3 regions of the Streptomyces sp. NPDC013157 genome follow, and region 3 is predicted to be linked to each of the others. Evidence: riboswitches for the same ligand, from Rfam matches in the RefSeq annotation. Region 3 holds a riboswitch; each other region holds the start of a gene.
The links. Region 3 has a riboswitch for S-adenosylmethionine ahead of ACFY6U_RS14370 (aminotransferase class V-fold PLP-dependent enzyme). Riboswitches for the same ligand answer to the same signal wherever they lie in the genome.
Positions count from the first base shown of each region.

Region 1: it holds a riboswitch for S-adenosylmethionine, as region 3 does, so the genes downstream of both, ACFY6U_RS07600 (putative leader peptide) here and ACFY6U_RS14370 (aminotransferase class V-fold PLP-dependent enzyme) in region 3, are expected to answer to the same signal.
Region 2: it holds a riboswitch for S-adenosylmethionine, as region 3 does, so the genes downstream of both, ACFY6U_RS23915 (amino acid ABC transporter permease) here and ACFY6U_RS14370 (aminotransferase class V-fold PLP-dependent enzyme) in region 3, are expected to answer to the same signal.

Region 1 covers NZ_JBIBAK010000002.1:492,094-499,530, reverse strand. Annotated here, with positions in the region: gene ACFY6U_RS07620 (dipeptide ABC transporter ATP-binding protein) at 1-1,110, opposite strand, end outside; gene ACFY6U_RS07615 (ABC transporter permease) at 1,107-2,030, opposite strand; gene ACFY6U_RS07610 (ABC transporter permease) at 2,027-2,986, opposite strand; gene ACFY6U_RS07605 (ABC transporter substrate-binding protein) at 2,990-4,609, opposite strand; gene ACFY6U_RS07600 (putative leader peptide) at 4,830-4,946, opposite strand; SAM riboswitch class IV at 4,981-5,094, opposite strand; gene ACFY6U_RS07595 (hypothetical protein) at 5,792-6,382, shown strand; partial or broken gene ACFY6U_RS07590 (2OG-Fe(II) oxygenase family protein) at 6,444-6,911, shown strand; gene ACFY6U_RS07585 (DUF427 domain-containing protein) at 7,136-7,437, shown strand, end outside.
Region 2 covers NZ_JBIBAK010000008.1:62,303-69,739, reverse strand. Annotated here, with positions in the region: gene ACFY6U_RS23945 (NtaA/DmoA family FMN-dependent monooxygenase) at 1-804, opposite strand, end outside; gene ACFY6U_RS23940 (LLM class flavin-dependent oxidoreductase) at 826-2,040, opposite strand; gene ACFY6U_RS23935 (putative leader peptide) at 2,107-2,202, opposite strand; gene ACFY6U_RS23930 (GNAT family N-acetyltransferase) at 2,246-2,992, opposite strand; gene ACFY6U_RS23925 (transporter substrate-binding domain-containing protein) at 3,041-4,066, opposite strand; gene ACFY6U_RS23920 (amino acid ABC transporter ATP-binding protein) at 4,134-4,922, opposite strand; gene ACFY6U_RS23915 (amino acid ABC transporter permease) at 4,919-5,902, opposite strand; SAM riboswitch class IV at 6,291-6,414, opposite strand; gene ACFY6U_RS23910 (glutathione S-transferase C-terminal domain-containing protein) at 6,492-7,364, opposite strand.
Region 3 covers NZ_JBIBAK010000004.1:230,091-237,527, forward strand. Annotated here, with positions in the region: gene ACFY6U_RS14345 (heme-copper oxidase subunit III) at 1-149, shown strand, start outside; gene ACFY6U_RS14350 (cytochrome c) at 227-1,039, shown strand; gene ACFY6U_RS14355 (Rieske 2Fe-2S domain-containing protein) at 1,036-2,094, shown strand; gene ACFY6U_RS14360 (cytochrome bc complex cytochrome b subunit) at 2,091-3,728, shown strand; gene trpD (anthranilate phosphoribosyltransferase) at 3,894-4,958, shown strand; SAM riboswitch class IV at 5,153-5,269, shown strand; gene ACFY6U_RS14370 (aminotransferase class V-fold PLP-dependent enzyme) at 5,430-6,791, shown strand; gene ACFY6U_RS14375 (Lrp/AsnC family transcriptional regulator) at 6,968-7,249, opposite strand; gene ACFY6U_RS14380 (rhomboid family intramembrane serine protease) at 7,246-7,437, opposite strand, start outside.

The sequences.
Region 1 (7,437 bases), on a different contig from region 3:
CTGTCCGGAGGTCGCCTCGGCCAGGCGCAGCACCAGCCGGGCGGTGGTGGACTTGCCCGAGCCCGACTCCCCGACCAGGGCGAGGGTCTGCCCGCGCCGCAGGGTGAGGCTGACGTTGTCGACCGCGCGCAGGGTCCGGGCCTCGCCGCCGGCCCGCGGCAGCCTGAACTCCTTGACCAGGTTGCGTGCCTCGACCAGGGGAGGCGCCGTTTCGGGCGGGGCGGTGGAGACCGCGGTACGGGGGCGGGCCGTGGTCAGGCTCGGGGCGGCGGCCAGCAGCCGTCGGGTGTACTCGTGCTGCGGGTCGGCGAGGACGGCCCGGGTCTCGCCCGCCTCGACGACCTTGCCCTGCTCCATGACCACCAGGCGCCGGGCCCGGTCGGCGGCCACGCCGAGGTCGTGGGTGACCAGCAGGATCGCGGTGCCCGACTCCTCGGTGAGGTGCTGGAGATGGTCGAGGATGACCCGCTGCACGGTGACGTCCAGCGCGCTGGTCGGCTCGTCGGCGATGATCAGCCTGGGCTTCGCCGCGATCGCGACCGCGATCAGGGCCCGTTGCCGCATGCCGCCGGACAGCTCGTGCGGGTACTGCCGGGCCCGGACGGCCGCGTCGGGCAGCCCCGCCCGGTCGAGGACGGCGACCGCCTCGGCCGCCGCCGCACGCCGGGTCGCCAGGCCGTGGATGCGCAGCACCTCGGCGACCTGCTCGCCGATCCGCTTCACCGGGTTGAGCGAGACCGTCGGATCCTGCGGGACCAGCCCGATCTGCGCGCCGCGCACGGTACGCAGCTCCGCCTCGGAGAGGGTGGCCAGGTCGTGCCGGCCGAAGCGGACGGTGCCCGCGTCGATGGTGCCGTTCGCCGCCAGCAGCCGGGTGACGGCGTGTGCGGTGGTGCTCTTGCCGGAGCCGGACTCGCCGACCACGGCGGTCACCTGCCCTGGCCATACGTCGAGGTCCACGCCCCGTACGGCCGACACCGTGCCGCCCCGGGTGCGGTACGACACGGACAGGCCGCGGATCTCCAGGACTGGTGTGGTCACGTCCTCACCGTTCTCGCGTGCGTCGCCGTTCTTGTGTGCGTCATCGTTCTCGTGTGCGTCGTCGGTCATCGCTGCCGCGCCCATTCGCCGTCCAGGGCCCTCGCGACGCGGTTGGCGGCCAGCACGGTCGCGGCGATCGCCAGACCGGGCAGCGCGGTCAGCCACCAGGCGTTGGCCAGGTAGTTGCGGCCGTCGGAGATCAACGTCCCCCACTCCGGGGCGGGCGGCGGCGCGCCGTAGCCGAGGAAGCTCAGCGCCGAGACGGCCAGGATCGAGGAACCGAAGTCCAGGGTGGCCAGCACGATCACCGGCCCTGCGGCGTTGGGCAGCACGTGCCGGCCGAGCACCGAGTACCAGCGGGCGCCGCAGGACCGGGACGCCTCGACGAACACCGCCTGCCGCACCCGCAGCACCTCCGCCCGCGCCACCCGGGCGAAGGAGGCGACACTGGCGATACCGACCGCGACGGCCACCTTCACCGTCCCGTACCCGAGCGCGGTGACCAGCGCCAGCGACAGGAACAGTGCGGGGATGGCGAGGAGGACGTCCACGAAGCGCATCAGCACGTCGTCCACCCAGCGGCCCACGAATCCCGCGACCACCCCGAGCAGACCGCCGACCACGAACGCGACCAGGACCGCGATCAGGGTGGCCTTGAGGGAGAGCTGGGCGCCGTGGACCACCCGGGAGAAGACGTCGCGGCCGAGTTCGTCGGTGCCGAACCAGTGACTGCCGCTCGGGCCGCGGAAGTTCTGGGACGGCACCCCCTTCAGCGGGTCCTGCGAGGTGAACAGGTCCGGCCAGAAGGCGGCCAGCACCACCAGCACGAGGACGACGACGGACAACAGCAGACCGGGGCGGCGCAGCAGGAAACGGAGCACCCGGCGGATCCCGGCGGGGCGGCCGGGTTCCGCGGGGGTTCCGTCCCCGATCGGCCGGGGGAGGCCGAGGGCGGCCCCGGCCCGGTCGTCGACAAGGCTCTGACTCATGCGAAGCTCGCCCTTCTGTCCGAGGCCACCACGATCCGCGGGTCCAGCAGCGGATAGACGAGGTCCACGAGCAGGTTCGTCGCCACGAAGATCAGTGCGCCGAACACCACCACCCCCTGGACCAGCGGGATGTCCTGGGTGGTGACCGCCCCTGCGGTCACCCGGCCCAGACCGTCGCGGGAGAACACCGTCTCGACCACCACCGAACCGGCGATCAGCTGCCCGACCAGCAGGCCCACGACCGTCAGCGCCGGCAGTGACGCGTTGCGCAGCGCGTGCCGCAGATGCACCCGCCACCTGCCCGCGCCCTTGGCCCGCGCGGTCTCCACATAGGCCTGGTCCAGCGCGGTCAGCAGGCTCTTCGCCAGCACCTGGGCGACCTGTGCGCCGGTCGGGACCGCCAGCGTGAGCGCCGGCAGCACCAGCCCCTTCAGCCCGTCGTTGCCGAAGGCCGGGAACCAGTGGAGCTTGAAGGAGAACGCCTCGACGAGCAGCAGCCCCACCCAGAACGTCGGGACTGACACCCCCAGCGGGGGCAGCGACAGCAGCAGTTGCCGCAGCCACCGCCGCGAGGTGTACGTCGCCACCACCGCGAGGCCGCCGCCGAGGACCACCGCCAGCAGCAGCGCGGCACCGGTCAGCTGGAGTGTCTGCGGCAGCGCGTCGGCGAGCGTGGAGGTCACCGGGCGGCCGGTGGAGACCGCGTCGCCGAAGTCCCCGCGCACCGCCCGGCCCAGATACTCCGCGTACTGCACCAGCACCGGCTTGTCGAAGCCGTACTCGTGCCGCAGCCTGGCGAGTTGGACCGGGTCGACCTCCCCCGTGTCCATCCCGGCCCCGGCCATCGCCGAGACCGGGTCACCGGGCAGGAAGTCCAGTACCAGGAACGACACCGTGTAGGCCGCCCACAGCACCCCGACCGCCTGCGCCAGCCGTTTGATCACATAGCGGCGCATCGGCTACCCGATCCAGGTGTCGTGCAGCTGGACGCGGCTGCCGGAGTCGAATTCGAGATCGTGCACCTTCTTCGAGACGCCGAGCTGGGTCTGGAGCTCCACCACCGGCACGTTGTACGCGTTCTGCACGATCAGCTGCTGCGCCTCCGCCACCAGCTGCTCGCGCTTCGCGGGGTCCGTGGTCGCGGCCTGCGCGGACAGTGCCGTGTCCAGCGAACTGGCGGGCAGGTGGTAGAAGTTGCCCAGCTGGGAGGAGAAGGAGCTGCGCAGGATGTCCGGGTCGGCGCGGGTCACGTTCCCCCACACCACGTCGAAGTCACCCGACTGGAGCGTGGTGGCGAACTGGGTGACCGGGAGCTGCTTGAGCACCACGTCGATCCCGACGGCCTTGAGCTGCTGCTGGACGAGTTCCAGCGCGGGCTGGTTGGTGGCCGCGTTGGGGAACCAGCTGATGGTCAGGGTCAGCTTCTTGCCGTCCTTGGCGCGGATGCCGTCGCCGGCCGCCTTCCAACCGGCGGCATCCAGCAGCGACTTCGCCTTGGCCGTGTCGAGTGCGAGGTCCGAGGAGAGATCGGTGTAGTCGGGCGTGGTGTGCGCCAGGATGCTGGTCGCCGGCCGGGTGCCGGTCGGGAAGACCGTGTCGGCGATCTGATTCCGGTCGATGGCGGCCGAGATCGCCTGACGGACCTTCGCGTCCTTCAGCAGGGGCCGGGAGTTGTTCAGCCCGAGACCGAACACCACACCGGGGTTGGCCCGGCTCTGGAGGGTGACCTGGCCGCCCTTGAGGGCCGCCTCGTTGGCCTTGCCGACGCTGCTGATCGCGTCCACCTGCCCGGACTGGAGACTGCCGGCCCGCACCCCTGCCTCGGGCACGACCTTGAACACCAGCTTGTCCAGGTAGGCCTCGCCCTTCTTCGACCACAGCGAGGAACCCCAGTCGTACCCGGTGCGCCTGTCCAGGGTGATCGACTGGTTCTGCACGTACTGCTTGAGCACGAACGGCCCGGACCCGACCACCCCGTCGCTGCACTTCTGCTGCGGGCTCTTCTTGACGCTCGCCGAGGACTCGATCCCCAGCGAGTGGGTCGAAGTCGCCTGGAGGAACTGGGCGTTGGGCTGCTTGAAGGACACCTTGACGGTGAGCGGGGCGACCACCGTGGTGCTCTTGACGCCGCTGAGATAGCCCTCGGCGAGGGTGCCCAGGGCGCCGAGGTTCGGCACCGCGTCGAAGTTGTCCTTGACCACCTGCGCGGTCAGCTTCGAGCCGTCGCTGAAGGTGACGCCCGACCGCAGGTGGAACGTGAACGTCGTCGCGTCGGCGCTGATGTCCCAGCTCTTGGCGAGCCATGGCACGATCTTGCCGGTCTTCGGGTCCTGGTCGGTGAGGGAGTCCACGATCTGGCGCACCGAGTAGATGGTGTCGTTGCTGCCGACCTGCTGCGGGTCCACGCAGCCGGCGTCGGATCCCACCGCGAAGGTCAGGGTGCCGCCGGACTTCGCCTGGCCGCTTCCGCCGCCGGAGCCGTCGTCGCCCGAACCGCACGCGGTCAGCAGGACGCTGGTGGTCAGGAGCGCGGCCAGGGGCGCCCATCGGGAAGGTCTGAAATCCGGAAGTGCAGTCACGGAGGGCTTTCTCCTACTCGTGTCACCGGGGCACGACCGCGCACGGATGTGCGCAGGCATGACGGTGTGTGCGGCCCGGGCGGATCGACTCCGGCCGGGGATGCGCTGTGCAGACAGGGAGTTGGCATGCGGACGACACCGGGAACCGGTGGCGAGCGGGAAGGGCGGCGCGCAGGGGCCGGGGCCGGTGACGGACGTCAGCCGGCGGCGGCCGGGCCGGTCAGGCCCGACAGAGGCAGCTGGTCGAGCGCTTCAGATCGATGTGGCGCCGGCGCGAGAGCCGGGAGTACGCCGTGGCGTCGGTGAGGGAGGCAGCAGAGTCGTCGCTGTGCCGCATGCCGAACCTCCCCGTCTCCGGCCCCGGTCACGGGGCCACGCGCTTGCGGGAGTCATCGGTGACCCCGCCGGGCTTTCACCTGGAGCACCCCACCGCGCGGGAGGGTTGCCGGTCAGCGAGCCAGGGCTTGACGCTGACACTCAATGCCGTTGGTGATGCTACGGATCGATTTTGTCGTACGTCAATGCCGCAATGTGACGCCCTGTTCGGGAGAACGGGGTCGTCTCACGTGCCGGGACGGATGGTGGACGCACCTTGTTCCGTGTGCTTTGATCCGGCCATGGAGACCGCAGGTCAGGCACGCACGCTGCTGCTCGACCCGTTCTGGTCGGGCCTCCGCGCCGACCAGTTCGACCAGACCTGTCGCTGACCACTCGCTCCCCGTCGCATCCGCCTCCGCCGCGCCGCGCCCTCACCTGGCTCCGGACCGGCGTCGCAGGCATCCCCCGACGCGCCCGCGTCCAGCCCCCGCCCGCTCGGAAAGAGCCGCATGGTCGTCAACAGCACTGCCACCGGGAGATCACGGACGTCGTCGACACCGCCCGCGCGCTGTGGGACTCCTGGGAGGACGACGCGGTCGTCAAGGACGTCGCCACCGGCCGCTTCCCGGACCCGGTCCGCGTGCACCACATCGATTTCGAGGGCGCCGGCTTCTCGGTGAAGGGCCCCCTGATCACCCCCCGCCCACCGCAGGGACAGCTCGTCGTCCTCGCTCCGGACGCGCTGGACATCGACGAGCGCGCCGACGTGGTCCTGGTGGCCCGCCCACGCCCGCCGACATCGCCGCCCGCGCCGCCACCGCCCGGGAGGCCGGTGCACCCCTGGTCTTCGCGGAGGCGGAGGTGGTGCTCGACACGGCAGTCCCGGCCGCCGACCGGCTGGCCGGACTGGACAGCCTGGCCGCCTGGCCTCGGACCGGCCGGCTGCGCCACGTCGGCTCCCCGGAGGCGCTGACCGAGCTCCTGGCCGAACTCGTGCGGTTCGTCGACGGCGTACGGCTGCACCCGGCCGTCCTCGCCGACGACCTGCCGGTGCTGACCGACCGGGTGCTGCCCGCCCTGGTCACCGCGGGACTCCACCGACCGTCCCGCCCCGGCGACACCCTGCGCACCACGCTCGGCCTGCCCCGCCCCGCCAACCGTTTCGCCGCCACGACGGTGTCGATCAGGCAGTTGGTGCTGGAGGTGGCACCGGGACACCCCGCGTTCGTCGGCACGCCGTCGGCCGTCGCCGACGAGTGGACCCGCTACGTCACCACCCGTGCCGTCGACGGTTTCAACCTCCTGCCGCACCTGCTCCCGTCATCGGTCACCGACGTCGTCGACAAGCTCGTTCCGGAGCTGCAGGCCCGCGGGGTCTACCGCACCGAGTACCGGGGCACGACCCTGCGCGAACACCTGGACCTGCCTCCGCTCACCGGGGCCCAGGCCGACTGAGCGAACGGAGGAGACGGGCCGGGGCCGAGGCGCCACCCCCGGCCGCCGCTGTCCAGCCGCAGTGGCCGTGCCCCGCGCCGTCAGCCGCTCTCGGCCGGTGCCGGTGCCGCGCGCAGCCGGAAGCCGGCTTCGTACCGTCGGAGAAGGTGACACCCTTGCACAGGGTGACCACCCAGGGCGACGCAACGGTCTCTTCCCGGAACACGCCACCCGCTACGCCCACGTCAACGTGTGGCCGCCGCGGGAACCCGGCCTGCGCGCCGCGACCCGGCGCGTGCTGGACGTACCCGCGGAGACCTTCCCGCTCGGCGACGACGTCCACACGACCACGTCGTCAACAACTACCCCAAGTGGCCGTACGACGACGCGTCCGACGACGAGAAGCTCCTCCTGGACCTCCGTACCGATCCGGCCCGACGCCCTCCAGGTGTTCACCGGCACCCTGCTGACCAACTGGACGGTGGGCAGGCTGCGCCCCGGACGGCACCGCGTGGTGGCCGGCGGCACGGCGACGCGCTATTCCTCCGCGGTGTTCGTCCACTCGAGCCTGGACACGGTCGTGGCACCCCTGTCGGCCTTCGCAGACCCGGACGGCTCCGACTTCGAACCCGTGTCGGTGTGGGAGCGTGCCCCGTGGCAACGTCGAGGAGTACCTGCGGATCGTCGGCCGCCCCGAGCAGCTCGCGGCCTGGCGGGAGAGCCGCCCCTACGTCGCCGAAGTCACCGCGTGAACCAGCCGAAGGAGAGCCGCCCATGACCACGTTCCCGACCGCACAGGCCGTGCGGACCACCCCCGAGGGGCTCCTGTGGGAGCCGAGCGAGCGCTGGGTGCGCGGCCGCAAGGGTGACGTCACGGTGGTCGACAGCCGCCACCCCGTCCTCGTCTGGGAGCCGGGTGTTCCCGTACCGCTGTATGCGTTCCCGCGCGCGGAGGTACGCGAGGAGCTCCTCCGGCCCGCCAAGAACCCGCCGACGGGTACGCACACCGGCTCGAGGATCTTCTACGACGTCGAGGTCGACGGCGAGCTGCTGGAGAACGCGGCCTGGACCTTCCC
Region 2 (7,437 bases), on a different contig from region 3:
CAGCAGGTCCTCGGGGCGGCGGCCGTACTTGGCGAGGCGGGACTTCACGTCGGTGTAGAAGGCCTGGCCGGCGTCGAGGGTGGCGTACCGGCTGAAGATCGCGTCGGCACTGGAGGCGGCGAACTCGCGGCCCTCGTCGGACTCGCCGGCCTGGAAGACCACCGGGCGGCCCTGCGGGGAGCGCGGCACGTTGAACTGGCCGTGGATGTCGAACTGCGGGCCCTGGTGCACGAAGGAGCCGGCCCTGGCGTCGCTCAGGAAGGTGCCGGTGGCCTGGTCGGCGAGGATCTCGTCGCCGTGCCAGGAGTCGAAGAGCTCGTTCGCGGTGGCGAGGAACTCCTTGGCGCGGGAGTAGCGCTCGTCCTGCGGCAGGAAGCCGCCGCGGCGGAAGTTCTCGCCGGTGAAGGCGTCCCAGGAGGTGACCACGTTCCAGGCGGCCCGGCCGCCGGAGAGGTGGTCGAGGCTGGCGAACTGGCGGGCCACCTCGTAGGGCTCGTTGAAGGTGGAGTTGATGGTGCCGGTCAGCCCGAGGTGCTCGGTGACGGCGGCCAGCGCGGCCAGCACCGTGAAGGTGTCGGGGCGGCCGACGACGTCCAGGTCGTATATCTTCCCGCCCTGTTCGCGCAGCCGGAGACCCTCGGCCAGGAAGAGGAAGTCGAACTTGGCGCGTTCGGCGGTCTTCGCGAAGTGCGTGAAGGAGCTGAACTCGATGTGGCTGCCGGCGGCCGGGTCGCTCCACACGGTGGTGTTGTTGACGCCGGGGAAGTGTGCGGCCAGGTGGATCTGCTTCAGCGGCTTGCTCATGTCGGGTGCGGTCCTTCCGGCTCAGGCGGTGGCGGCGGCGTAGCGGTTGGCGGGGCGCGCGAGCCCGAGCAGGCCGCGCAGGGTGTCGGCCTCGTAGGCGGTACGGAAGCGGCCACGGCGCTGGAGTTCGGGGACCAGGTCCGCGGTGATGCGCGGCAGGTCGTGGCCGAGCACGGCGGGCCGCAGCCGGAAGCCGGTGAGACCTTCTGCCGCGAACTCCTCCAGGAGATCGGCGAGTTCGGCGGCCGTTCCGGTGAAGATCCGGGCGTCGCTGGTGTACTCGCCGCCGTCGAGGGCGTCGAGGCGCTCCTTGCGGGCGGTGGCCGCGGCCCGGTCGTCGTCCAGGAAGACCACGAGGTCGCCGAAGACGTGCACGGTGTCGGCGGCCCGGCCGGCGGCCTCCTGCTCGGCGCGGATCTCGGCGACGATGGCGCGGGCGTCGGCGCCGTCCTGCGGGGTGACGTAGCCAACGTCGGCCTGGCGGGCGATCAGCCGGTAGGGCACGGTCTGGTGGCCGAGGGCGGTGACGAGCGGCTGGCCCTGCGGCGGGCGCGGGGTGATGGAGGGGCCCTTCACGCTGAAGTGCCGGCCCTCGAAGTCGATGTAGTGCAGCTTGTCGCGGTCGATGAAGCGGCCGGTGGCGGCGTCCCGGATCTCGGCGTCGTCCTCCCAGCTGTCCCAGAGCCTGCGGACGACCTCGACGTGGTCGGCGGCCTCGTCGAAGTGCTCGGTGAGCCGCTGCTGCCCGGCCGGTGACCGCAGTTGCGCGAGGTCGATCGGCGGGAAGGTACGGCGGCCGAAGTGGTCCGCCTCGTACGGGCGGGCGGAGATCTGCACCCGCAGTCCGGCGCGGCCGGTGCTGACGTAGTCGAGCGTGGCGATCGCCTTGGAGATGTGGAACGGCTCGGTGTGGGTGGCGATCACCGTCGGCACCAGGCCGATGTGGCTGGACAGGGGCGCGATCCGGGACGCGATCAGGACGGCGTCGAGGCGGCCGCGGACCTGGTCGGTGCGGCCGTCGAGCTCGCCGTAGTGCGAGGACTGCAGGCCGAGGCCGTCCTCGAAGGTGACGAAGTCGATCAGACCGCGCTCGGCCTCGGCGACGAGGTCGGCCCAGTAGCCGGCGGTGAACAGGTCGCGGGGGCGGGCGACCGGCTCGCGCCAGGACGCCGGGTGCCAGCCGGTGCCGTCCAGGGCGACGGCGAGGTGCAGGTGGGAAGCGGGAGATGAGGACACAGTGGTGCCTTCCTGAAGGTCCGTACGAGGGCGCGCCGGTAAGTGGGGCGCGGCGGGGACGACTGGTCAGGAACAACAGAGCGCGCCGGCCACGCGCTGGAGGTCGATGTGCGGCCGGGAGTGCAGGACGGTACGGCGGCTGGGGCTGAGGACACGTGTCACGTCCCGCACCTCCCGGCCTGCTCCGCGTGCATCTCGTCGTGACTCACAACAGACCGGTGTTCGTGGTTGTTCCCGGGCTGCGCACCAGCAGGGTCCGGCCGCGCAGCCGCTCGGTGAAGCCGATCGACTCGTAGAGCCGGATGGCGTTCGCGTTGCCGGGGGCCGTGTGCAGGAACGGGGTCTCCCCGCGCTCCCGGATCCCGGCGGCGACCGCGCGGACGAGGCGGGCGGCCAGGCCCCGGCCCCGGTGCTCCGGGTCGGTGCAGACGGCGCTGATCTCCGTCCAGCCGGGCAGCCGGAGCCGCTCCCCCGCCATGGCTATGAGCCGGCCGCGGTGCCGGATGCCGAGATAGGTGCCCATCTCGACGGTCCGGGTGCGGAACGGGCCGGGCTCGGTGCGGGCGACCAGATCCAGCATCTCGGGCACGTCGTCCGGCCCGAGACGTACCGCCTCGGGGGCGGGCTCGGCCCGCAGTGCCGTGTCGACGAACTGGACGCCGGTCCCGCCGCCGACCACCTCCCAGCCGGGCGGTGCCGCCTCGACCGGCTTGATCTTCACGGTCGTTCCCGGGCCGACGAGTGCGAGCAGGTCGGCCCAGGCGGCCGGGTCGGTGGCGTCGGCGAGCGCCGCATAGGCGTAAACGTCGTCGGGATACCGGGCCGCCCGCCCGACCCTCTCCGCGAGGTGGGCGTGCGGGCCGGCGAGGGCCGACCAGACGGCGTTGTCGAGCGGGGACGGATCGGGTGCGAGCGGGACCCCGCCTCCGTGGAGGTCGGTCTGGACGGTCACGGGGGCGCGGTCCTTTCTCGCCTTGCGGGATTGCTTCTTGACGGGTGATCAGGAGTTGTCGAGCGGCAGTCCGGGCGGGTTCACCTCGGACTTGGCGACGGCCTCGTTGGAGAGGTTGTAGGCCTTGAGCCACTCGGCGTACTGACCGTTCTTGATCAGGTAGTTGATGGCGTCGGCGAGCGGCTTGGCGAGGCCGCTGTCCTTCTTGGCGGTGGCCGCGATGAGGCCCTGGAGGCTGGCGCCCGCGCCGGAGTAGGTGCCCGCGGTGCGGGTGGCGTTGGGCGTGTTGGCCACCTGGCGGTTGTGGTAGGCGAAGCCGGGGTTGGGGCCGAAGGAGGCGTCGATCTTGCCGCTGTTCAGGGCCAGGAAGGTGCTGGTGCTGTCCTGGAAGTACTTGACGGTGAGCTTCTTGCCCTCCTTGGCCAGCTTGTCCTTCCACTCCAGGAGGATCTTCTCCTGGTTGGTGCCGGAGCCGACGGCGACCGTCTTGCCGGCGAGGTTCTCGTAGTTGCCGTCGAAGTTCCAGGTGCTCTTCTTCGGCACGATGAAGGCGAGGTTGTCCTGCCGGTAGGAGGCGAACTCGTACTTCTTCTTGCGCTCCTCGGTGTCGGTGACGTTGGAGAAGGCCACGTCGACCTTGCCGCTGTCGATGCCGACGAAGAGGTTCTCCCAGGTGGAGTTCTTGACCTCGGCCTTGAGTCCGAAGACCGCGGCGACCAGCCGGCCGAGGTCGGGCTCGGAGCCGGTGAGGGTCTTCTGGTCGTCGCCGACGTACGCCAGCGGCGGGAACCCGGCGGGCAGGGCGCCGATGCCGATCTCCAGCGTGCCGCTCTTCTTGAGGGCGGCGGGCAGCTCGGCGCTGATGGACTTGACCTCGGAGACCTTGATGGTGGTCTGGGTGGCGGCGCCGTTGGAGACCCGGCCGACGACGACCGTGCCGGACTTGGTGCTGTCGGTGGTGGTGGCCGCGTCGCTGTTGCCCCCGCAGGCGGCGAGCCCGGTGGCGAGGGAGGCGACGGCGGTGGCCGCGGTGATGCCTCTGATCAGGCTGCGTCGGGTGATGTGGGTAGACATGGCCGTTCCTTGTCGCTGCAGGTGATGGAGGGTGGCGTGGGGGGAAGTCGAGGGGTGCGGTGGGAGGTCAGAGGACCTTGCTCAGAAAGTCCCTGGTCCGCTCGTTCTGCGGCTTGTCGAGAACCTCGGAGGGCGGGCCCTGTTCGACGATCCTGCCGCCGTCGATGAAGACCACCCGGTCGGCGATCTCGCGGGCGAAGCCGATCTCGTGGGTGACGATGACGAGCGTGGTGCCGCTGGTCGCCAGGTCCTTGATGACCGCGAGGACCTCGCCGACGAGTTCCGGGTCCAGGGCCGAGGTGGGCTCGTCGAAGAGGATCACACCGGGACGCAGGGCGAGCGCGCGGGCGATGGCGACGCGCTGCTGCTGGCCGCCGGACAGCTGCCGCGGATAGGCGCCGATCCGTTCGCCGAGGCCGACGCGTTCGAGGAGTTCCTTGGCCAGCGCCTGCGCCTCGGGCTTGGCCAGCTTTCCGGTGGCGACGGGGGCCGCCGCCACGTTGTCGAGGACGGTCAGATGCGGGAAGAGGTTGAAGTTCTGGAAGACGAAGCCGATCCGGCCGCGCTGGGCCAGGATGTCGCGCTCGCTCAGCTCCTTGAGCCGCTCGCCCTGCCGCTTGACCCCGATCAGCTCGCCGTTGACGCTGACGTGGCCGATCTCGGGCTTCTCCAGGTGGTTGATGACCCTGAGGAGAGTGGACTTGCCTGAGCCGGACGGGCCGAGGATGACGGTGACCTCGCCGGGCCGTACGGTCAGGTCGACGCCGTCGAGCACGCGGTGGGCGCCGTACCACTTGTGGACGTCGTGGATCTCCAGGGAGGCCGGGGCCGTCTCCAGGGTGTCGGTGGTGGTCATACGGCGGCCTCCCGGCGGATTCGGGCGCGCAGGTCACCGAGCCCGGCCCGCAGTTTCTGCAGGGGCGTCGGCGGCAGGGTGCGCGCGGCACCCCGGGCGTAGTACCGCTCGACGTAGAACTGGATCACGGAGACCACGCTCGTGAGGATCAGGTACCAGACGGTCACCACCAGCAGCAGCGGCACGATGTCGCCGGGGTAGGTGGAGCCCATGGTCTGTGCGGAGCCGAACAGGTCGAGCAGCGAGACGTAGAAGACCAGCGAGGTGCCCTTGATCAGGCCGATCAGCTGGTTGACGTAGTTCGGGATGATCGAGCGCAGCGCCTGCGGGAAGACGATCTTCCGGAACTGGTAGCCCTTCGGAAGGCCGAGTGCGGCGGCCGCCTCGTGCTGTCCCTGGTCCACGGAGAGGATGCCGCCGCGCACCACCTCGGCCGCGTAGGCCGCCTCGTTGAGACTGAGGCCGAGCACGGCGATCACCATGTCGGTGGCGAGCTTCGACTCGTCGAAGGAGAAGAAGGCCGGCCCGAAGGGGACGCCGAGACTCAGCGTCTTGTAGAGGGCGCTGAAGTTGTAGAGGAAGAGCAGGACCACGATGAGCGGGATGGAGCGCAGCGCCCACACGTAGGTCCAGCTGACGGCGCGCAGCACCGGGCTCTTCGACAGCCGGGCCAGGGCGAGCAGGATGCCGCCGAGGAGGCCCAGCACCGCGCTGTAGGCGGTGACTTCGAGGGTGATGAGCAGCCCGTCGAGGATGTTCGGCCGTAGGAACCAGTAGCCGAAACGGTCCCACTGGTAGAAGGGGTTGGACACCAGTCCGTGCACGAACTGGGCGGCCAGGACCAGGACGACGGCGGTGGCGATCCACCGTCCCGGCCTGCGCAGCGGCAGAACACGCTGTGCGGAGAGGGGTTTTGACGGCTCATCGGCAGCGGGCGGTGCCTCGGGGGCGGCGATCGTGGCGCCTGGGGGTTCACTCATGGCGGGCTCCGGCGGAGTCGGACACCCACGTGTCCCACGGCGGGGGCCGCGCACCGGGCCGTGTTCGGGCACGGTTCGGTGCGCGGGGGCGCGCGGGCACGGGGGCTGGGCGGACGGCGGCACACCGGACGGCCGGTGTTTCGACGGGGACGCTGGGGTGCGGAACTGCGGGGAACCGGCGGAAGAGCCTGGTCAGACCCGACAGCGGGCACAGCCCGGGGCGGTACACGCGCTACACAGGGCGCTGTTGACACGGAGCAGGTCGACGGCGCGGTCGGCGACGAGGGGGCTCGGGTACGGGCGTACGCAGCCCTCGGCGCGGCGCTGGGCCGTCCTGGGAGCTGCGTACATGTCCGTCACCTGTCACTGTCGTGCCGGCCCCGAGGGGCACTCGCGCTTACCGAATCGTCGCTTGCCGAAACGTCGTCGGTCCGGTCGTCACCTGGGGCACCCCACCGCGGTGCGAGGGTTGCCGGTCAGCAAGCCAGGGCTTGACGCTGACGCTCATGACCGTTCTGGTCCGTAAGTAACGCAGTTGGCCAAACGAATGTCAACGCCTGTCCGACTGGCGAAACGGTTCAGGCCGCTCTCACCTGCGAGGACCGCGGGGGACGTCTGCCGCGTGGCCCGCCCAGTCCAGGATCTGGACGGCCGCGCCGGCGGCTTCCAGGCCCTGGCAACGGCCGTGGTGGCGGCGGGCGATGCCGTCGAGGTCGAGGTGGGTGCCGAAGGCCGGGTGGGCGGCCAGCCGGCGGGCGTAGGCCCACAGCGCCGGGTGGCCGGCGATGGCGTGCACGGCGGCGGCGTCCAGGTGGTTGCGGTGCACGGTGTCGAGTTGCACCAGGGCCACCCACAACTCGATGTCGGCGGCGGTGAGTTGCCCGCCGACCAGGAACTCCACCCCGGTCAGCCGGCGCTCCAGCCCGTCCAGGGTGGCGAGCAGCAGCTCCAGCGCCTCCGGGTCACCGCCCTCGCGGCCGGCGCACTGGGCGGCCTGTTCGATGTCCTCGGCGCACAGCCGCTCGACGGCCTCGATCTCGGCCTCGGCGCCGCACGGGTAGAGCCGGGCGACGCCGTCGCCGAAGTGCTGGTCCAGGTCGCGCAGGATGTCCCGGCTGTGGGTGCTGACGATCCTGCCGGACCACCCGTCGCTGAACACCGGTGCGAGGGCCGGTCCCGAGTAGCGGTGCGCGCTGGCCTCGTACAGCGGGCGCAGCACCGCGTGGCTGCCGTCGGGACAGTCCGGGACGGCGGGCAGGAAGGTGACCGGACAACAGTCGTCCAGGGCCAGCAGGCTGTGCCCGACGGCGATCCGGAGGCCGTCGGGACAGGCGGTGGACAGGTGCAGCCGGTAGCGGCGCGGCACGGCGTAGTGGCCGCTGCGCGCGTCGCGGCCGATACGGCCCCGGAAGCCGGGGGCGGTGCGGACGGACGGCAGGGCGGCGAGTGGAGTGATGGACATGCGTCTCCCCGGGGGCGGGCGGGCGCGCGGACGTACGCGCGGCGGAAGCGTTCGTCGGTGGGTTGTCGGTGGG
Region 3 (7,437 bases):
TCGCCTTCCTGTTCGTCCTGGGGCGCACCTACGCGGCGAAGAGGTTCACGCACGAGCAGGCGACCGCGGCCATCGTCGTGTCCTACTACTGGCACTTCGTCGATGTCGTCTGGATCGGCCTCTTCGCCACGATCTACCTGATCAAGTAGCCGGGCCGGCACCACGCGCCGTAGAAGCGCACTTTCCAGAAGCATCGACGCAGAAGATCCTGACACCGGGGTAATCCGTGAAAAAGCTCTCCGCACGACGACGCCATCCGCTGGCGGCGGTCGTCGTCCTACTCCTCGCGCTGGCATGCACAGGGGGGCTGTACGCCGCGTTCGCACCCGCGGGCAAGGCGCAGGCCGATGAAACATCCCAGTCCCTGACCATCGAGGAGGGCAAGAAGCTCTACTCGGTCGGTTGCGCCAGCTGCCACGGCACCGGCGGTCAGGGTTCGTCCGACGGCCCCAGCCTGGTGGGCGTGGGCGCCGCGGCCGTCGACTTCCAGGTCGGCACCGGCCGTATGCCGGCCGCCACCTCGCAGGGCCCGCAGGTCGTCAAGAAGAAGAACATCTACACCCAGGCCCAGATCGACCAGCTCGCGGCGTACATCGCCTCGCTGGGCGCCGGTCCCGAGGTCCCGACCTCGGAGCAGTACGGCCCGGACGGTGCCGACATCGCCAAGGGTGGCGAGCTCTTCCGCACCAACTGCGCGCAGTGCCACAACTTCGTGGGCTCGGGCGGTGCGCTGACCAAGGGCAAGTTCGCCCCGAGCCTTGAGGGTGTCGACCCGAAGCACATCTACGAGGCCATGCAGACGGGCCCGCAGAACATGCCGTCCTTCCCCGACACCACGCTGACGGAGAAGAACAAGAAGGACATCATCGCGTACCTGAACGCGGTCAACAGCAGCAACACGGAGAACCCCGGCGGTCTCAACCTGGGCGGCCTCGGGCCGGTCAGCGAGGGTCTGTTCGCCTGGATCTTCGGTCTCGGTGCACTGATCGCGGTCGCCGTCTGGGTCGCCGCTCGGACCGCAAAGGCCAAGAAGTCATGAGTAGCCAAGACATTCCAGAAGAGAACCTGCCCGCTGAGCAGGACCACGCGCACACCGCCGTGAGTGTGGCGGACGAGAAGGACCCGTTCTCGGACCCGGGTCTGCCGCCGCACGAGCACCGGATCCAGGACATCGACGAGCGGGCCGCCAAGCGGTCCGAGCGCGTCGTGGCCCTGCTGTTCACGGTGTCGATGCTGGCCACCGTCGGGTTCATCGCGTCCTATGTGACGATCCCGAAGGACAAGTCGATCTTCGTCTTCCCGATCGGTCACATCAGCGCGCTGAACTTCGCGCTGGGCCTGACCCTCGGCGCGGCGCTGTTCTGCATCGGCGCGGGCGCGGTCCACTGGGCCCGCACCCTGATGTCCGACGTGGAGGTCGCCGACGAGCGGCACGCCATCTCGGCCCCGCCGGAGGTCAAGGCCAAGGTCCTGGCCGACTTCAAGCAGGGCGCCAAGGAATCGGCGCTCGGCCGGCGCAAGCTGATCCGCAACACGATGTTCGGCGCGCTGACCCTGGTCCCGCTCTCCGGCGTCGTGCTGCTGCGCGACCTCGGCCCGCTGCCCGGCACCTCGCTGCGCCACACGGCGTGGTCGAAGGGCAAGCTGCTCGTCAACATGAACACCAACGAGCCGCTGCGTCCCTCCGACGTCGCCGTCGGCTCGCTGACCTTCGCCAAGCCCGAGGGCGTCGAGGAGTCCCAGGAGGACTTCCAGAACGTGATGGCGAAGGCGGCCCTGATGATCATCCGGCTGCAGCCGGACAACATCAAGGACAAGCGCGAGCTCGAGTGGTCACACGAGGGCATCGTCGCCTACTCGAAGATCTGCACCCACGTGGGCTGCCCGATCTCGCTGTACGAGCAGCAGACCCACCACGTGCTCTGCCCGTGCCACCAGTCCACCTTCGACCTCTCCGACGGAGCCCGAGTGATCTTCGGCCCGGCCGGCCACGCCCTGCCGCAGCTGCGCATCGGCGTGAGCGAGGAGGGCTACCTCCAGGCGCTCGGCGACTTCGACGAGCCCGTCGGTCCTGCCTTCTGGGAGCGCGGATGAGCACTACAGAGAACACCGAGTCCCGCGAGCGCGGGAAGGCACCGGCCGGCGAGCGCGTCGCCGACTGGGCCGACGGACGGCTCGGGATCTACTCCCTGGCCAAGTCCAACATGCGCAAGATCTTCCCCGACCACTGGTCGTTCATGTTGGGCGAAGTGTGCATGTACAGCTTCATCATCATCATCCTGACGGGTGTGTACCTGACGCTGTTCTTCCACCCGTCGATGAACGAGGTGGAGTACCACGGCAGCTACGTCCCGCTCCAGGGACAGCTGATGTCCGAGGCGTTCAACTCGACCCTGCACATCTCCTTCGACGTGCGCGGTGGTCTGCTCATCCGGCAGATCCACCACTGGGCCGCGCTGATCTTCCTCGCCGGCATGTTCGTGCACATGATGCGCGTGTTCTTCACCGGCGCGTTCCGCAAGCCGCGTGAGATCAACTGGCTGTTCGGCTTCCTGCTGTTCGTCCTGGGCATGTTCACCGGGTTCACCGGTTACTCGCTCCCGGACGACCTGCTCTCCGGCACCGGTGTCCGCTTCACCGAGGGCGCCATCCTGTCGATGCCGATCGTCGGCACGTACATCTCGTTCTTCCTCTTCGGCGGGCAGTTCCCCGGCCACGACTTCGTCGCCCGGTTCTACTCGATCCACATCCTGCTGCTGCCGGGCATCATGCTCGGCCTGATGGTGGGCCACCTGATCCTGGTCTTCTACCACAAGCACACGCAGTTCGCGGGTCCCGGAAAGACCGAGAAGAACGTCGTCGGCATGCCGCTGCTGCCGGTCTACATGGCCAAGGCCGGAGGCTTCTTCTTCCTGGTCTTCGGTGTCATCGCGGCCATCGCGGCGACCACCCAGATCAACCCGATCTGGGCCATGGGCCCCTACCGCCCGGACCAGGTGTCCACCGGCGCCCAGCCCGACTGGTACATGGGCTTCGCCGAAGGCCTGATCCGCTACATGCCCGGCTGGGAGATCAACTTCTGGGGCCACACCCTGGTCCTGGGCGTCTTCATCCCGCTGATCCTGTTCGGTCTGGTCCTCGCGGCGATCGCGGTCTACCCGTTCATCGAGTCCTGGGTCACCGGCGACAAGAGCGAGCACCACATCCTGGACCGCCCGCGCAACGCCCCGACCCGCACCGCGTTCGGTGTCGCCTGGGTGACCGTGTACATGGTGGGCCTGGTCGGCGGTGGCAACGACCTCATCGCCACCCACTTCCACCTGTCGATCAACGACGTGACCTGGTTCGTCCGGATCTTCTTCTTCGCCGGACCGGTGATCGCGTTCATCGCCACCAAGCGGATCTGCCTCGGCCTGCAGCGCCGGGACCGCGAGAAGGTGCTGCACGGTCGCGAGACCGGCATCATCAAGCGGCTGCCGCACGGTGAGTTCATCGAGGTCCACGAGCCGCTCTCGCAGGAGCAGCTGCACACCCTCACGGCGCACCACCAGTACGAGCCGGCCCAGGTCGGCCCGGCGGTCGACGAGAACGGTGTCGAGCGCAAGATCAAGGGCTCCGAGAAGCTCCGCGCCAAGCTGAGCAACGCCTACTACGGCGAGGACAACCAGATCCCGAAGCCGACTGTCGAGGAGTACAAGGAGATCACGAGCGGCCACGGCCACCACTGATCGACCGCGTCGCCACGCCACGGTCGAAGGGCCCCCGTCCGGATGGGCCCCCGGTCCGAGTTTGTTCGAGGACCAGGGGAGGACGGGGGCCCTTCGCGGTGCCCGGAGCTGGATAGGGTAGGCCCTGAAACCTGTTGTTCCCGTACGACGATCAGGAGCGGCCTCATGAGCGCTGTGACCCCCGCTGGAGGCGACACCGCGGCGGGCCGTTCCTGGCCCGAGGTACTGAACGCGCTGCTGTACGGCCAGGACCAGAGCGCCGACGCGACGGCCTGGGCGATGGACCAGATCATGCGCGGCCAGGCCACCGACGCCCAGATCGCCGGCTTCGTCGTCGCCCTGCGGTCCAAAGGCGAGACCGTCGAGGAGATCAACGGGCTCGTCCGCACGATGTACGAGCACGCCAACGTCATCGAGGTGCCGGGCCGCACCGTCGACATCGTCGGCACCGGGGGCGACGGCGCGAAGACGGTGAACATCTCCACGATGTCGGCGCTCGTGGTGGCCGGCACCGGCGCGAAGGTCGTCAAGCACGGCAACCGCGCGGCCTCCTCCGCGTCCGGGGCCTCCGACGTCCTGGAGAAGCTCGGCGTCAACCTCGACCTGACCCCGCAGCGGGTCGCCGAGGTCGCCGAGGAGGCCGGCATCACCTTCTGCTTCGCCATCAAGTTCCACCCGGCGCTGCGCCACGCGGGCGCCGCCCGCGGCCAGCTGGGCATCCGCACGGTCTTCAACATCCTCGGCCCGCTGACCAACCCCGCACGGGTGCGGGCCCAGGCGGTCGGCGTCGCGGACCCCCGCATGGCCCCCGTCGTCGCGGGCGTCTTCGCCGAACGCGGCCACTCCTCCCTCGTCTTCCGCGGCGACGACGGCCTCGACGAACTGACGACGACCGCCACGTCCCGCGTCTGGACCGTCCGGGACGGCAAGGTCACGGAGGAGACCTTCGACCCCCGTGACGTCGGCATCGACCTGGTCCCCGTGGAGGCGCTGCGGGGCGGTGACCCGTCGTACAACGCGGAGGTCGCCCGCCGCCTCCTGGACGGCGAGCGGGGCCCGGTGCGGGACGCGGTGCTGCTGAACTCGGCGGCGGCGCTGGTGGCCCTGGACCCGGGCACAGGGTCGCTGGCAGAGCAGCTCCGCGCCGGCATGGACAGGGCGGCGCACTCGATCGACTCGGGTGCGGCCAAGCAGGTCCTGGAGCGCTGGGCGGCGGCGACGCACAAGTAGGGCGCCGGTCCAGAGGGCTGGGTGGGGTCCGCACCGCCGGGCTCCACCGTCGTGGCCGACGGCCGTTGCGGACCGGCGGTGCGCAACCACATACGGCCTCTCCGGCGGTGCCGAACTGTCCGCAGCCCCCGCTCCGTCCCGTCATCCGGACTGGAGTTGCGCGGCTGCGATCACTTCCCATAAGTTTCTTTCCAGGTCATGAGTGACAGTCATGAGGCCCCGGCCGACTGTCCGGCAACCCTCCGTCCGTGGCGGGGTGCCCCGGGTGAAGACCAGGCCGTGGGCAGCGAGGTCCACGGCAAGCGCGGACCCCTCGAACCACCAGGGGTCCTGGTCGTCGAGGAGCCTTCCGTGAGCAAGCGAATGCGATAGGGCCGCAGAGCCCCGCCTCCGCACACCCTTTTCCCCTGCCGCTGCTTGAGCGCATCCGCTCGCACGGCGGATCCCACCTGCTCACACGGGAGTTCACCCATGTCCGTCTCCACCGCTGCCTCCGTCCAGTCCGTTTGTGCCCCCCTGCCCGTTCTGGGCCGTGATGTCACCGTCCCGCTCGTCACCGGCGGCGAGGTCACCTATGCCGCCCTCGACTACGCGGCCAGCGCCCCCGCCCTGCAGCGGGTCTGGGACGACGTGGCGGCGTACGCGCCCTACTACGGCAGCGTCCACCGCGGCGCCGGCTACCTCTCCCAGCTCTCCACGGACCTCTTCGAGAACGCCCGCCGGACCGTCGCCGAGTTCCTCGACTGCCGCCCCGACGACCAGCTGGTCTTCACCCGTTCGACGACGGACTCCCTGAACCTCCTGGCCCGTGCCCTCCCCGCCGACTGCCAGGTCTTCGTCTTCGAGACCGAGCACCACGCCTCCCTGCTGCCGTGGCAGGACGCCCGTGTCACCTACCTCGACGCGCCCCGCACCCCGCGCCAGGCCGTCGAGACCCTGGAACGCGCCCTCGCCGACCGCGACCCCTACGGTCCGGCCCTGGTCTGCGTGACCGGCGCGTCCAACGTCACCGGCGAGCTGTGGCCCGTACGGGAGCTCGCGGCCGCCGCGCACGCGCACGGCGCCCGGATCGTCCTGGACGCCGCCCAGCTGGCTCCGCACCACCCCGTCTCGGTCCGGGACCTGGGCGTCGACTGGGTCGCCTTCTCCGGCCACAAGCTGTACGCCCCCTTCGGCTCCGGCGTCCTGGCCGGCCGCGCCGACTGGCTGCAGGCCGCCGAGCCGTACCTCGCGGGCGGCGGCGCCAGCCGCAAGGTCACCCGGCGCGAGGACGGGGGAGTGGCCGTGGAGTGGCACGAGAGCGCCGCGCGGCACGAGGCCGGGTCGCCCAACGTCATCGGCGCCTACTCCATCGCCGCCGCCTGCAAGGCGCTCACCGAGGCCGGCTTCGACACGCTGGTCGCCCGCGAGCAGCACCTGATCGAGAAGGTGCGGGCGGGCCTGGCCGGGGTACCCGACGTCCGGGTCCTCTCCCTCTTCGGCGACGACGCCCCCCGCGTCGGCGTGATCAGCTTCGTGGTGGACGGCTGGAACAGCTCCCACTTCGCCGCCGCGCTCTCCGCCGAGTACGGCATCGGCGTCCGCGACGGCCTCTTCTGCGCCCACCCGCTGGTCAGGACCCTGCTGGGCTCCGACCCGCAGACCCAGGGCGAGTGCGGGGCGCCGGAGGCGGCACCGGGCGAGAAGTCCCTCAACGCGATCCGGGTGAGCTTCGGGGCGGGGACGCCGGACGAGCACGTGGAGCGCTTCGTGACGGCGGTACGGGAACTTGTGACCGACGGTGCGAAGTGGTCGTACCGCACGGAAGAGGGCCGCTGCGTCCCGGCGGTGTGATCAGCGCCCCGCCAGGGGCGCGGGGAACTGCGCGCTCAGCCCCCACCGGCCGGCAGCCGGGCACGAAGCGCATTGGCCCCCCGCGGCTCCGTCGTGGCTGGTCGCGCGGTTCCTCCCCCAGCCTTCGGCCGGGGGTACCCCCAGCGCCCCTTACGGGGCGCTGCAGTCGGCGGCGCTCAGCTGTCAAGGCCGATCGCGAACGCCGCCTCCAGGTCGTGCTGGGAGTACGTGCGGAACGCGACGTGCGTGTCCGTGGCCTCCACGCCGGGGATCTTGCTGATGGAGCCGGGGATGACGTCGGCCAGATCCTCGTGCTGCTGCACCCGGACCATGGCGATGAGGTCGTACGTGCCGGTGACGGAGAAGACCTCGCTGACGCTGTCCAGCGCGGCGATCCGTTCCGCGATCTCGGGGATCCGGTCCACGCTGGTCTTGATGAGGACGATCGCGGTGATCACGGCTGGTTCTCTCCCTCGGGTGCCGGAGCTGGGGCGACCTTCACTTTAGTCGTACGGCCGTACCGCACCCACGCGTAGCCGAACCCGAGTCCGAAGCCGACCAGGTGGGCGAGGTAGGCCACGCCGGGGCCGGAGGAGGCCTGGTTCAGGGCCAGCCACTGGAGGGCCGCCCAGAAGGGGAGGACCAC